Regions from separate parts of the uncultured Rossellomorea sp. genome, predicted to be linked through region 1. Evidence: predicted binding sites of a transcription regulator. Region 1 holds the regulator's gene; the other holds the start of a gene.

Region 1 (7,981 bases):
TAGCAGCCACTTCGTATTGGTGTTCTTGTGCTAATTTCACTAATTCCTCTTCTTGACGTTCCAAAGATGTTTCCTGTGTGTCTTTCTTTGTACTTACTCTGCAGTAAATTACTGCCTTCATCTTCTATCCCTCTATTCTTCGTTCATTACCAATTCATAATCTGAATGGGTGGATAATGTCGGATTTTCTATAGGTAACACAAGTGATTCACCGGGCTTGATCGAGAATGATGTGAGATTATTTTCCTCTCCTACCCAAGCGATAAATTCTTCCACTGTCATAGAGTATTCTTCATTATATTGTTTGGCAATAGTCCAGAGCGTGTCTCCATCCTGAACGGTGATACTTTGATAAGACGGTTGATCTGCCATGACAAATAGTAAATAGGCTGCAGAAAAAAGCGCTAAAACAAATAATATAATAATGTAAGAGAAACGATTCCAAATGTGTGATAACATAAAAAATACCTCCATACGAATGTTTGTTCTGTTTTGTTATTTTTATTGTAATACGAACATTCGTTTGGTGTCAACAGAAATTCGAACTTATGTTTGTATCAGCTGGAAAGACATGCTATAATGGGAACATAAGATCTATAATAGAGGTGCGTGAACATGACAAAATTGTCTAAAAGACAGCAAGACATACTAGAATATATTAAAATTGCAGTAAGAGAAAAAGGATATCCACCTTCCGTCCGGGAAATCGGGGAAGCCGTTGGTCTTGCTTCTAGTTCCACCGTACACGGACATCTGGCCAGGTTAGAGAGTAAAGGCCTCATTCGCCGGGATCCCACCAAACCAAGAGCCATCGAAATTTTAAATCTTGAAGAGGATACGATTCCACGCCAGCGAGTTGTGAACGTTCCTTTAATCGGTAAGGTTACAGCAGGTCAACCCATCACTGCTGTCGAGAATGTAGAAGAATTCTTTCCACTGCCTGAGCGTATGGCACCTTCTGATGAACAGGTCTTCATGCTGGAAATCATGGGTGATAGTATGATAGAAGCCGGGATCTTGGATGGGGATTTCGTTATCGTGCGTCAGCAGCAAACAGCGAACAATGGAGATATCGTCGTAGCGATGACCGAGGAAGATGAAGCGACTGTAAAACGTTTCTTTAAAGAAAAGGATTATGTTCGATTACAACCAGAGAATTCAACAATGGATCCGATCATTTTACGAAATGTATCCATTTTAGGAAAAGTTGTCGGAGTTTATCGTCAAGTACATTAATAGGTTTAAGCCGCTATGTTTAATAGCGGCTTAATTTTTTATGTAATTTGGAAGACTATTAAAGAATAAAAAAGCAGTGGGTCGTAGCGTTTTTGCTACGACCCACTGTTTAAGGATTAATACATTTGAATGTATTGCTCGCGCTCCCATGGGTGTACTTGTGTACGGAACATATCCCATTCGATTTCTTTCGCTTCAACGAAGTGTTCGAAGATGTGTTCTCCAAGGGATTTAACGATTACTTCATTTGTTTTAAGGTTTTCTAATGCAGCGTGTAATGTTGCTGGAAGATCTACGATTCCTGCTTCTTCACGCTCTTTTTTGTCCATGACATAAATGTTGCGGTCGATTGGCTTAGGAGCTGGAAGATTATTTTTGATTCCATCTAATCCAGCTGCCAGTAATACAGCCATCGCCAGGTATGGGTTAGCCGCCGGGTCAACACTACGAACTTCTACACGTGTGCTTAATCCACGAGAAGCAGGGATACGGATTAATGGGCTGCGGTTACGAGCAGACCATGCAACATAACAAGGAGCTTCATATCCAGGTACTAAACGTTTGTATGAGTTTACAGTCGGGTTCGTGATCGCTGTAAAGTCAGTGGCATGTTTAATGATACCTGCAAGGAATTGACGAGCTGTATCGCTTAATTGCAAATCTCCCTTTTCATCAAAGAAAGAGTTTTCCCCATTTTTGAATAGGGACATGTTACAGTGCATTCCTGATCCATTTACACCAAATAGTGGTTTTGGCATGAATGTAGCGTGCAAACCATGCTTACGTGCAATCGTTTTAACTACTAGTTTAAATGTTTGGATATCATCACATGCTCTTAATGCACTTGCATATTTAAAGTCGATCTCATGTTGACCAGGAGCAACTTCGTGGTGAGATGCTTCGATTTCAAAGCCCATTTCTTCTAGTTCTAATGCGATATCACGACGGCAGTTCTCCCCTAAATCTGTAGGAGCTAAATCGAAATAACCACCGTTATCGTTTAATTCTAATGTCGGCTCACCGTTTACGTCTAATTTAAAGAGGAAGAATTCTGGCTCAGGTCCTAGATTGAAGTCAGTAAACCCCAGCTCTTCCATTTGGCTTAAGATGCGCTTTAAGTTGTTACGCGGATCTCCTTCGAATGGAGTGCCATCTGGATTGTAGATATCACAGATTAGACGGGCTACTTTTCCTTTTTCAGCTGTCCATGGGAATACTAACCAAGTATCTAAATCAGGGAATAGGTACATATCTGATTCTTCGATACGAACGAATCCTTCAATTGAAGATCCGTCAAACATCATCTTGTTATCTAATGCCTTTTCAAGTTGACTCAGAGGGATTTCTACGTTCTTAATCGTCCCCAGAATGTCAGTGAATTGCAGTCGAATGAACTTTACACCTTCTTCATTCGCTAATCTTAGAACATCTTCTCTAGTATACTTTGCCATTTACGTATTTCCTCCTCAAGATTATTAAAGGTTTTATTTAATGAAAAAAGCGAGACATGTCACCTTGACGCAAAGATGCTTTAGTAAATCGACCAGAATGCATCAATTCATTTCGGAGTAATTTACGCAGCTCGTCATCAGATAGATCTTGTCGTGCTTTTTCTTCCTTTTCATTACTTACGTCAGATACCACTTTACTTTCATTATGACTGGATACAGCAAATATCTTCTTAATCCCAGCCATGTTGATGCCTTGATCTAACAGATCCTTTACTTCCAATAACTTATCAATGTCATTCAAGGAAAAGAGCCTGCGATTCCCCTCAGTACGTGCAGGGTTGATCAGCTGATGCTCTTCATAGTAGCGAATCTGACGAGCCGTTAAGTCCGTGAGCTGCATGACAATACTAATAGGAAATAATGCCATCGTTCGACGAATTTCACTTCCGCTCATCTTGATTCCTCCTTTTCTTTCCTTCTTGACCTTATTATATGTAATGTAAGGAGATCTGTCAATCATATGTTAGATTTTCTTACATAAGAAATCAAAAGAAAGGGATAGTCAAAATTAGACTATCCAATTACTACTTTATTATCCGTTCGCAACAGTGATTAAACCTTTTTCAATCAAATTATCTACTGCTATGCAAACGGCGATTTTTACATGGGCGTAAGTTAACCCCCCTTGGACATACGCTACGTAAGGTGGTCTTATCGGTCCGTCTGCAGATAATTCAATGCTGGAACCTTGTATGAATGTTCCTGCGGCCATAATGACGTCATCTTCATAGCCAGGCATATAGTTGGGATATGGAGTGAAATGAGAATTTATAGGGGATGCAAACTGGATTGCCTGACAAAATGCAACCATCTTATCTCTGTCATTGAATTGTACCGACTGGATTAAATCTGTTCGTTGTGCATAAGGACTTGGATTTGTATCCATGCCAAGCTCCGTTAAGAAAGCGGATGTGAAGACGGCACCCTTTAATGACTGTGCCACCACATGTGGCGCCAAAAAGAAGCCTTGATACATTTCTTGCAAACTGTAAAGAGATGCCCCGGCCTCGGCCCCTATGCCAGGTGAGGTCATTCGATATGAACATGCATCTACGTATCCTTTTTTCCCAACGATATATCCTCCTGTTTTAGCAAGGCCGCCACCAGGATTTTTAATAAGGGAACCGGCCATTAAGTCTGCACCTACGTGACAAGGCTCTCTTTCTTCAACAAATTCTCCGTAGCAATTATCTACAAAGACGACGATTTCAGGGTTAATTTCTTTAACGAAATCAATCATTTCTTTGATTTCATCTAGAGTAAATGAAGGTCTATTGGCATATCCTTTAGACCGCTGTATCCCTACCATTTTTGTCTTGGAAGAAATCGTTTTAGCCACTTTTTCAAAATCGATTTTTCCTGATTCGAGTAAATCAACACTTTGATAGCCAATCTGAAAGTCTTTCAGAGAACCGGTCCCTTCTCCGCGAATACCAACAATTTCTTCTAACGTATCATATGGTTTTCCCGTTATATACACCAGTTCGTCCCCAGGTCGAAGTACACCAAATAAGGCGATTGAGATTGCATGAGTGCCTGATATGATCTGAGGTCTCACCAGTCCCGCTTCTCCCCCAAATACATCTGCATAAATACTTTCTAATGTGTCTCTCCCTGCATCATCATACCCATATCCTGTGGAAGGAATAAAATGAGAATCACTTACACGATGCTTTTGAAAAGATCTAAGTACATTAAACTGGTTTTTTTCCGCTCTTTCTTCTATTTGTTTATGAATTTCTTTAATGCTTGCTTCAACTTTTGTTACCAGTGGCTTTAGAATGGTTCCGTGCACTAATTGTTCATACATGAGATTTTTGTTTCCCTTCTACCTTTGAAATTTCTTGATGTTTCCTGCGATTGGATGATCTTCCAAGTGATAGCCCGTCAATTCATAAACCTGGCTTTCCTCTATAAATTCCAGTTTTCTTAAGATGGTTTCATTCTTTAATTGTGAAAGGGCCTTCCCTTCACTCGCTGGAATGAATACATGATAAGATGTCATATGTTTTTTCACGATTTCTTCTATTTTTAATAAAAGCTGCCCGCGATCGTGTTCGTTTAAGGCACTGATCATTATATGATCCCATTCACTACTCGGAACAAAGTCAGGGTCCATTACATCTTTCTTATTGTATACCGTTAGCTGAGGCAGTCCATTCATGTCCAAGTCTTCTAATAAAGCTTGAACGGTCTTTTCGTGCTGACTGTAATCCGGATTTGAACTATCCACAACATGGAGAAGAAGATCCGCTTCCTTTACCTCTTCCAGCGTAGAGCGAAACGCCGCTACTAATGTAGTCGGGAGATCTTGGATAAATCCGACAGTATCCGTAAGTAATGCCGTGTATCCGCTGGGCAAGGGCATCTTCCTTGTCATCGGGTCCAATGTAGCAAAGAGTTGATTCTCTTCATAAGAATCTGCTAATGAGATTCTATTAAACAAAGTCGATTTGCCTGCGTTTGTATAGCCGACCAATGCTATTTGAAAGGCTTTGTTACGCTTTCTCCGTTCACGATACCTTTCTCTGTGTTCAACTATGATCTGCAGTTGTTTCTTAATGTCATCAATTCTGCGATGAATATGACGACGGTCACTTTCCAGCTTTGTTTCACCCGGCCCTCTTGTACCAATTCCTCCTCCCAACCTTGAGAGAGACGCCCCTTGACCGATTAATCGAGGAAGAAGGTATTGAAGTTGAGCAAGTTCTACTTGTAATTTCCCTTCTCTTGAACGGGCGCGCCCAGCGAAAATATCCAGGATCAGCTGAGTACGATCAATCACCCTTGCATTTAAATCTTTTGATAAATTCCTGATTTGACTCGGAGATAGTTCACCATTAAAAATGATAATATCCGGTTCTAATTGTTCTTCTAAAAGGGCCAGCTCTTCCACTTTACCTTTTCCTATATATGTACCAGGATGAACGCGATCCCGCTTTTGAGTTAATATAGCCACAACCTGACCTTGAGCCGTTTCCGTCAACTCTTCAAGCTCGTCTAGACTATACTGAAAACGCAAGTCTTCTTCCTCCAGTTGACACCCAACAAGAATGACTTTTTCCTTCACTTCATTCTTCAATAAACATCCTTCTTTCTGTACGTTTCATTATCATTTTCATCATACCAAATTCGTCTCGTAAACTCTATGTAAAAGGTAATGAAAAATGGTTGCAATTAAGTGCAAACGTGTTAAAATCAGTATGTTTGAATAAACAAAACATCGCTCACATTCTACATACTGGCATGTAGCATATTGTAATAGGGTTAGGAGGAATGTGTATGACATGGGAAGTATTGAGCATTATTGGTACCATTGCTTTTGCTATTTCAGGAGCTATCATTGCCATGGAAGAGGAATACGATATACTTGGTGTTTATATATTAGGAATTGTCACAGCATTTGGTGGAGGTGCCATTCGGAACTTATTGATCGGCGTCCCTGTTTCCGCTCTGTGGGAACAAGGCATGTTATTTCAGATAGCCCTTCTATCTATAACAGCCGTTTTTCTTTTCCCTAATAATCTCCTTAAGCATTGGAGAAAATGGGGGAATTTCTTTGATGCAATAGGTCTATCAGCCTTCGCCATCCAAGGAGCACTATACGCTTCTGAAATGAATCACCCGATAAGTGCTGTCATTGTGGCAGCCGTATTGACGGGAAGCGGCGGTGGAATCATTCGCGATCTTCTTGCCGGCCGGAAACCGTTAGTGCTTCGATCAGAGATTTATGCTGTGTGGGCGGTTCTTTGTGGAGCGGCCATTGGACTGGGAATTGTCCATTCAGCCTTTGAACTGTACTCTTTATTCATCATTACCACGACGTTGCGAGTACTTTCCTACTTATATAAATGGAGGTTGCCGAATAGGAGCTTAAGAGCACATGTTTAATGAAAAAATGCATTCTTTTATGAATGCATTTTTTTCATAGATTCTTAGATTCTTATTGTTTACTAAGTATGGTCATTCAGAAGAAGCTTTGTTAAACACCAGATCATTGCTGCGAATGGTTAATAAATCATGTCGATCATAGCAATTTTCCATTAGGAGGCGCATTGCCTGAGCACGGATTGACTTTTCTAATACATTCCGTACATATCTTCCATTTGAAAATGCCATGGGAGATAGTGTATTTTTAGCTGAATGAAGATGCTCCCTTATCTTTCTTTCTGCATCGTGACTTAATAAATACTCCTTCTCTTCTAACATCCTTCTGCCAATTTCCATCAGCTGATCAACTGAATAATCAGGAAAATGAAATACGAGAGGAAATCGTGATTGCAGTCCTGGATTCAAGGTGAGAAAGTGATCCATTTCCCTCGAATATCCTGCCAGAATCAAGATAAATTCATGCTGCTTATCTTCCATATGTTTGACAAGTGTATCAATCGCTTCTTTCCCGAAATCCTTTTCTCCGCCTCTGCCGAGAGAATACGCTTCATCAATAAATAAAATGCCTCCTAGGGCTTTTTTGACAAGGTCTCTTGTTTTTTGAGCTGTGTGTCCAATATATTCACCGACCAGATCAGCTCTCTCTGCTTCTATTAAATGTCCTTTAGAAAGTACATTCATTTTCAAGAACAGTTTTCCAATGATTCTTGCTACGGTCGTCTTACCTGTACCGGGGTTTCCTTTGAACATCATATGAAGTGCTTGTTTTCCTGCTTTCAACCCCATTGCTTCACGTTTCTTATTGACATATATCCATGCATAAATTTCTTTCACCATTTTTTTCATTTCTTCCATTCCCACAAGAGATCCGAGTTCTTCTTCTATTTCTTTTAAAGCGACATGCTCTTGAGGGAGAGACTGAGGAAGAGATTCATGCCTCAACGTATCTCGTACTGAACTCCGTTTTTGAGAATTCAATACAATGCTGATTTGACCATTATTTTTCATTCTCATTGGTTGATCCAAAGGTTTCACCTCACTATTCTAAAGACAGTATACGCTCCTGAGGATTTTAGGGTGACAAACGCCTATACTTCACCTATTTTTTCGACAAATATGAAGAATTCTGTCTATTCCTGCGCTTTCCCGAGAAATAAAAAGAAATACGGAGTGTTTTGCTTCGTTTATGTTACAACAGGTTCATCATTATATAGCTGTTAAAAACTAGTTTGTAGCATTGTAAGTGAGGGACGTAAAAAAAGCCTCTCTTATCATCCTATTCAATTACATTTCTTTTCATTAACTAATTCTGTTAATCCTTACTCAGATTCATGGCGTTTATG
Region 2 (7,981 bases), 590 kb from region 1:
TTCTGCTGAATCGTTCTTCTGCCTCTTTCACTTGCATGTTCATCCAGTGTGCCTGACCACGTGAAACTTGCCGGGAAGATTGGCTTTTCACCGTCCTTTGTAATTCCTGATACTCATCTTCTTCCATCAGTCGCTCTTCTAAGTCATCACATTTGCTTTCAATGCGGTGAAGTTCTTCTTTTTCCTCTTCGTAATGCTTATGCAAGCTATCACGTTCATGAAGGAGCTTTGATTGCTGATCTAGCGCATTTTGAATACGGTCGGACATCATTAAGCTTGTATCCAGTGACTGGATTTCCTCCATTTCAACTGTTAATCCTAATTCCCGGATCGTATCATTGATTTTACTACGCACCGTTTTCAGTTCTCTGCTCCGTTCGCTGCTTTCTTCTTTCCATTTCAGATAAAAGGATTGTTGAGACATTATCTTTTCCATAAATGGAAGGTCTTCATTTATGGAAGTATCAATTTCTTCGGATTCTAATTTGTTTTGGAGTTTTTCTTGTTTCGCCATCAAGGATTCAAGGTACGCTGATACCTGTCTTTCTTCGGTTTTAAGCTCGTTTAAGAGTTCTAATCCTTTTGCAGGAAACTCGATTGCTTCCAGCTGTGCAAGCCGCTCTTTCACTCTTTTGAAGCCAGATAGTGAGTCCCAGTTTTCATTAACCGAAACCAGGTTCTGTTTTTTTTCAGTCAGATCCGCCTTCTCTGCCTCCATGGATGAAACACGGGTTTCCAACGATTGTTGCTTTGCTATAAGCGGACGGTATTGTTCATTTTTTTCTTTTCCTTCCCTTACTTGTTTTTCAAGGGATTTTAGTTGTGTCAACACCGTATTGATCATCGGTTTTCTACCTGATTTCTTAAACAGCTGCTCCCTTTCTTTTTGCCAGTTTTGTTCCAGCTGTAAAAGCAGGTCCGTCCCTGTAGAGCCTGCAGAGAAGAGGTAACGGTTCAAGTCTTCTTTTTTGAGGCGCTGGATGTTTTGGAGTCCTTCCAGGTTGAACGAGAATATGTTTTGGTAGGTTGCTCTGTCCATATGCCCCAGCAATTGTTGAAGGGTTTCTTCTCCTTCCATTCTTCCGTCTTCGAATTGGACGGTTACATCACCTGTCGCCTTGCCCTTGATGCGCTCGATACTTACGGTACCATGACCATCCATTTGGCAAAGAATTTTCCCGCCATACTCTGTCGATGATTTCGGTTCATACCTCAGGAGTGATTGCTGCTTAGTCGGAAAACCGAATAAAATGCTATGAATGAAAGACATGATCGTTGATTTACCAGCTTCATTTTCCCCATAAAATAATTGAAGGTCCTTTAGGGAAAAACGCTTATTTTCTATTTTTCCGTATCCGTAAATATGAAGTTCGAGTAGTTTCACCTCATTCACCTCCACGTTCAGCCTTTATTTTGTAACAAGTGCTCTGTTTCTTCTATTAAAGATTTCTTCTCTTCTTCCTTTAAGGGATCCAGGAAGCGGTAAATTGTAGGGTGCTCATACAGCTCTGCCAAGGCATCCTCCCACTCTTCTTCATTCATCTCCTCCAGGGTCGCCATAACCTCCTGTTTAAACGGATCCTGTTCAATGCCCCGACTCGCTTTTGCTTGATTCCACCGTATTGAATGAATCCACTTCACCCCCTCTTGACCCTCATAATCTGACTGCAATGCTTCCAGCAGATCACCATTTTCTATTTTTCCCACCACGTCTTGAGGAAGTGACTCATCATGGTTCAGGACGACCTCTATTAGCATATCCCCGTCGTTCAGGGGTTCAAGGGCTTGCTGGATACGCTGAAACATTTCTCCAAAGCGGTGGACACCTTGGAGGGATACTGTGCATGTCTTCCACATCATGTCGTGAGTCGGAATAAAACTTAACTCTGTATGGTGTTGATCAAGCTCCACTACATAACATCCCTTCATCCCGGTTTCTTTCCTGTGCCTTCCCTGGATGTTTCCTGGGTAGACGATAAAAGGATCTTCATGTAGAATCTGTCGCTCATGAATATGCCCGAGGGCCCAGTAATGGTAATTCTTCTCCAATAATTCACTGATAGTAAAAGGAGCGTATGTTTCATGAGAAGAGTGAACACTTCCTTCGCTGCCATGAAGGATACCGATTGTATAGCGGTCCTCGGATCGTTTAGGAAAGCCTTCTATCCTTCGTTCTCTAATATGTCTGGTATCATAGCTAAATCCCACAATATCGACGGTTTCTCCACTTTGAGTGGTAACTTGCTTCACTTCGGTATCCTTGTTAAAAATATGTATATTCTCCGGCATATCGAGCTCTAATCGATAGCTTCCAAGATGATCATGATTGCCATGCACGACGTATACAGGAATGTTGTGTGCGTGCAATTGATTAAATTGCTTCAATAATTTCGCTTGCGCCCGAATACTTCGATCTTCTTCGTCAAACAGATCCCCGCTGATGATCATAAAGTCAATTTGTCTATGAATCGCTTCCCTGACCACTCTTTCAAATGAAGCGAAAGTACTATTATGAATACGTTCAAACACTTCTTTCGGTAAATGTTTAAGGCCAATAAACGGACTATCCAGATGTAAATCTGCTACATGAAAAAAACGGATTTTATCCATGAAGTTTCCTCCTCGCACTACGAATATATGTTCTAATATTCTTTCATTATATCCTAAAACCGGGGATAATTTCAGTATGTATTCACAATTTGTACGATTCACAGAGAAAGGCTGCCCCGAGCGACGGAGACAGCCTTTCGTTCCAGATTATTTTTTCGATGTTAAATCGATTGCTTTCTTAATATCTTTATAGGAATTGGACTTTCCATAAAGAAGCACTCCACCACGATACACACGTGCCCCAAATACCCCGAGAATAATGATCGTCGCAAGAAGGACCACAATCCCGATGATCGGTTCATACACCGGAAGATTCAGCATCCCTACGCGCAGGAACATCACCATCGGTGTGAAAAACGGGATATAAGATGTAATCGTGACAAAGCCCGCTTCCGGATTTCCAAGACCGAACATGGAGATGAAGAATCCGATCATGATCAGGAAGGTCATCGGCATAATCATCTGCTGCACATCTTCAATTCTACTGACAAGGGATCCCAGTAATGCTGCAAGGGTCGCATACAGGAAATATCCTAATAAGAAGAAGATGATCGCGTAGATAACGACACTCAAGGACAGAGACTCAAATCCGAATCCTTCAAAGAAGCCCCCGACTAGTTCATCTTTCTTGCGAATCATAGTAAAATAGCCTACTGCCAGGATAACGGCTAATTGAGTCAAGCCGGCGAGACCGATTCCAATGATCTTTGCAAACATTTGTTTTACCGGAGACACACTGGATATCAGAATTTCCATGACTCTCGAGCTTTTTTCTGTCGCGACCTCCATGGCCGTCATGTTAGCGTAAGCAATGACAGAGAAATAAATAAAGAACAATAGAACATACACAATGCCTCTCGCCTGACTCAGTTCTTCTTCAGACTTGGCTCCTTCGACAAGGGCTTCCTTTTCAAAAGCAACGGGACCGCTTAACAGGGCCAGTTCATCGCCTGAAAGCTCCAGTTGACTGGCAGCCAGTGAGGATTTTACATTTTGCAGGGCGATTTGCAATTCCCCTGTCACGTTAGACTCTGATAATGAATTGGATTTATAAAGAGCTTGTGGAAGTCCTTCCGGGCTTTCACTTAATACCAGTAATCCCTTTATCTCTTCAGATTCTATTTTCTTCTCGATTTCTCCGGTAGGTTGGGAGGTTGATTCCAGCTTTATATCACTATCCATGACCTCCAGCTGTTGCAGTAGCGGATCGAACATCTTACCTGTTTCGTCCTGAACTGCTACCCTACTTGTATCATCATTACTGAAGTTCGATATGACACTTTCAAAATTGGCCAGTAATACAATGGCAGCGGCTATGATGACCGTGGATATGATAAATGACTTTGCCTTTAGCTTCGACAGATAGGAGTGACCCAGGATCAAGAAGAAATTATTCATAAGAAGTCCCCACCTTTTCTATAAAAATATCGTTCAGGGAAGGTTCCTCTAATTCGAATTTTCGAAGGAATCCTTTTTGTACGACATCATGAAATACTCTTTCAGCCGCAGCCTCAGATTCAACTTGAAGAAGAACTCCCTCCGTTGTTTCCACAAGCTTTGTCACACCCTGCAAGTCCTTCAAGTAGAGAAGGTCAAAGTCTGCATGAATCACGACATTTTTCTTCCCAAAGGAACGCTTGATCTCCTTCAAGCCTCCATGGACCACAGGACGTCCTTTATGCATGATGCATAAGCTTTCACAAAGCTCCTCTACGTGTTCCATGCGATGACTGGAAAACACAATTGTCGTTCCATTTTTCTTTATTTCCCGGACGGCATCCTTCAACAGCTCGACATTTACAGGGTCCAGACCGCTGAAAGGCTCGTCTAAGATCAATAATTTGGGTTTATGAATGACCGATGCGATAAATTGAATTTTTTGCTGATTCCCTTTTGAAAGCTCTTCTACTTTCTTATTCATATATTGGGGAACATTGAATCGCTCCAACCAATACTCCAATTCCTTCAGTATCGCCTTTTTCTCCATTCCGCGAAGACGGGCCAGATAGACGATCTGATCGCTTACCTTCATTTTCGGATATAACCCTCTTTCTTCCGGAAGATATCCGATCTCTGGACTTGTGGTATAATCAATCCCTTTCCCATTCCACGTAATCTGCCCTTCAGTTGCATCTAACAAACCTAACACCATTCGAAATGTCGTCGTCTTCCCGGCTCCATTCGCCCCGAGGAATCCGAACATTTCACTCGGTGGAATTTCAAGTGACAGCTCATCCACTGCTGTGAAATTTCCAAACCTCTTGGTTACCTGTTGAATACGCAAACTCATATCAGCATTCCCTCCTGTACCCATAAACGAGCATCCTTTTTCTCTCTAGTACTCTACGATTTTATCCACAAAAGGTTTCATTTCCCAACTCTTTTTCATTATCAAATTATTTAGACTTTCCAAAAAAAAGATAATATGAAAAAATAAAAGAGTAAATGAATTCTATACAAAGGGGTAAATTACTATGAAAGTCTACAAACTGACAGTCTTTGAAAAAGACGGCAAAAAGATTCTCGATGAATCATTTGAAGCTTCATCCGATAGTGATGCAAAGAAAATGGGAGAATCCATGTTAGAGGAAAAAGGCTATTCCGATCATACTCACCGCTGCACTTCTCCTCTGGGGAAACTATTGTTGTTTCATGTGTAAGATGAACATCCTGCATTGCGGGTCACCCCGAGTGGCCTGCGGTGCATTTTTTTTGTTAGAGAGGGATGATTCATTGAACGAAAAAAGAACCAACCCCCATCAGGTCAGTCCTTATTAACCATTATTCCCCCTTGAATTCAGGTCTTCTTTTTTCCACGAATGCACGAATGCCTTCTTGGTGATCGGAGGTTTGACGCATGAGCCATTGACCCTCTTTTTCGAGATCAAGTGCACGCTGAAGCCTGTCTTTGTTTAAATTGACATACACTTCTTTCGTTTTCAGCATCGCTTTCGTCGGTGCACTTAACACTTGTTTCGTGTAGCGCTCGATGCCTTCCTCTAATTTACCCGAAGGTATCGCTTCATCGACCAGGCCTTTCATAAGGGCTTCTTGTCCCTCGAAAACTTTTCCGTTCCAGATCATTCGTTTTGCTTTATGCGTTCCCAGGCGCTCTTGTAAGAGAAAGTGACTTCCTCCATCTGGTATCAGGGCGATGCCGATAAAGTTCATGGCGAGTTTGCTGTCTTCCTCACATAAGATATAGTCAGAAGCAAGAGCGAGGCTGAACCCAAGGCCAGCAGCCGCTCCATGAATGCCTGTCAGAACTATTTTCGGCATAGAGTACAACGTCATGACCAATTCATTGATGGTGTCCATAATACTTGAGAACTGCTCTTCACCGCTTAATGAAAGCATGGATTTAATATCTCCCCCAGAGGAAAACCCCTTCCCTTCCCCTGTCAGGACCAATAAAGAAATCGCTGGATCATTTTTCACTTCCTTTAAAGCAGCCAGTAGCTCACTCATGAGCCCGGCGTCCAATGCGTTCAGGGATTGAGGCCGGTTCAACTGAAGCCTCGCCACCTTACCTTCTTTATGTAATTTCACTGTTTCGTATTGATTTGACACTGTCAAAAAAATCCCTCCCCTTTCTCCTAGCATAGCGTATTTTCCTATTTTTAGAAATGATTATTTAGAATAGTACAATAACTCAAAGGGGAGATCGACCCTGTGCCAACCTCCCACTTGATTTACAATTGCTTCATTTTATCCTGTACTTGGTCTCGAAGGGCCCTTTTTAGAAATTTCCCTACTGACGTTTTGGGAATTTCATCAAGGAACAGGATTTCATCAGGCAGCCACCATTTGGCAAACTGAGGTTTCAGGAAGTCCATGATTTCTTCTTGGGTCACGTTTCCTTTTCCAGATTCTTTTAAGACCACACAAGCAATCGGCCGTTCCTGCCATTCTTCATGGGGAACAGCTACTACCGCTGCTTCAAATATATGTTCGTGGGCCATGAGTGCATTTTCAAGATCCACTGAAGAAATCCATTCTCCACCTGATTTAATCAGATCCTTTGTGCGGTCCACGATTTTAATATAGCCCTCTTCATCAATGGTGACCACATCACCCGTATACAGCCAGCCATCACGGAACGCTTCCTGAGTTCTTTCATCTTCATAGTATTCAGAAGCAATCCAAGGACCTCTCAGGGCAAGCTCTCCCATTTCAATACCATTCCAAGCCACCTCCCCGTCTTTCCCGACAATCTTCATGTCTAATCCAGGTACGAGGATCCCTTGCTTTGCTTTCAAATCAAGCTTTTCTTCAGCAGAAAGATCATCATGATAGCTTTTTGATGCAGCAATCACGGCAAGTGGACTTGTTTCTGTCATTCCATATGCATGCATGAACGGAATCCCGAATTTCTCTTCAAAGGATCGAATCATCCCTTTAGGAGCCGCTGAACCCCCACATAAAACGGATCTAAGACTCGAGAGGTCATATTCATTCTTTTCCAATTCATTTAATAAGCCAAGCCAAATTGTCGGTACACCTGCAGAAATGGTCACTTTTTCGTCCTGCATTAACTGAGCCAGCAATCCGGGAGTGAAATATGGTCCAGGTAGAACCTGCTTCGTTCCAAACCAAACCGATGCGAACGGAAGTCCCCATGCGTTCACATGAAACATAGGTACGACAGGAAGGGCAACATCGCGCTCACAAACTCCAGTCGTATCAGCAAGCCCTAAAGCCATGGCATGTAATACGATTCCACGATGAGAATAGATGACTCCTTTGGGGTTGCCGGTGGTGGCGGAAGTGTAACACATTCCTGCCGGTGCATTTTCATCAATGTCTGTGCGGAATTTGAAAGAAGGATCTCCTTCTTCCAGTAATCTTTCATAATGATAAACTGGTTCTAAAGACGTCTCGGGCAAGTCTCCATCGGTCATCACAATGAAGGCTTTAACCGTTGGAATCTGATCTTGGATCTTTTCAATGAGTGGAACAATGTCTGAATCAATGAGCAATACTTGATCCTTGGCATGATTGATAATATAAACGATGTGCTGTGGAGATAAGCGAATATTGATCGTATGTAGCACGGCACCACTACAAGGAATTGCAAAGTACGCTTCAAGATGCCGGTGATGATTCCAAGCCAGTGTACCGACCTTATCCCCTTCTTCCACCCCAAGTTCAGAAAGGGAGCTTGCAAGTCTGCGTGTCCTTTCCCCCCACTGTTTATAAGTGAAGCGGTTAATTCCGGACTCCGTACGTGAAACAATTTCTTTCTTAGGAAAATACTTTTCAGCTCGTTCAATCATTTGTGTCAGAAGCAGAGGTGTTTGCATCATATTCGATCTCTCCCCTCAATATGGTAAGCGTTTACAAAAAGTTCTAATTTCTATGTCTATCTTAA

Evidence for each region. Region 1 encodes LexA, which represses DNA repair genes until DNA is damaged. Its sites were predicted from a motif close to CGAACATATGTTCG; they were not measured.
Region 2: a site for LexA is predicted at 2,631-2,644, ahead of Q1B03_RS07595 (DNA repair exonuclease). Genes of this name have one in related genera too.

The regions. Positions count from the first base shown of each region.
Region 1 covers NZ_CANKZT010000002.1:715,130-723,110, reverse strand. Annotated here, with positions in the region: gene Q1B03_RS10510 (recombinase family protein) at 1-121, opposite strand, end outside; gene Q1B03_RS10505 (LysM peptidoglycan-binding domain-containing protein) at 133-459, opposite strand; gene lexA (transcriptional repressor LexA) at 616-1,236, shown strand; gene glnA (type I glutamate--ammonia ligase) at 1,353-2,687, opposite strand; gene Q1B03_RS10490 (MerR family transcriptional regulator) at 2,725-3,141, opposite strand; gene Q1B03_RS10485 (methionine gamma-lyase family protein) at 3,280-4,557, opposite strand; gene hflX (GTPase HflX) at 4,576-5,829, opposite strand; gene Q1B03_RS10475 (trimeric intracellular cation channel family protein) at 6,030-6,638, shown strand; gene spoVK (stage V sporulation protein K) at 6,711-7,664, opposite strand.
Region 2 covers NZ_CANKZT010000002.1:125,450-133,430, reverse strand. Annotated here, with positions in the region: gene Q1B03_RS07600 (AAA family ATPase) at 1-1,384, opposite strand, end outside; gene Q1B03_RS07595 (DNA repair exonuclease) at 1,402-2,610, opposite strand; gene Q1B03_RS07590 (ABC transporter permease) at 2,758-4,008, opposite strand; gene Q1B03_RS07585 (ABC transporter ATP-binding protein) at 4,001-4,900, opposite strand; gene Q1B03_RS07580 (YhzD family protein) at 5,085-5,270, shown strand; gene Q1B03_RS07575 (enoyl-CoA hydratase) at 5,392-6,186, opposite strand; gene Q1B03_RS07570 (long-chain fatty acid--CoA ligase) at 6,303-7,916, opposite strand.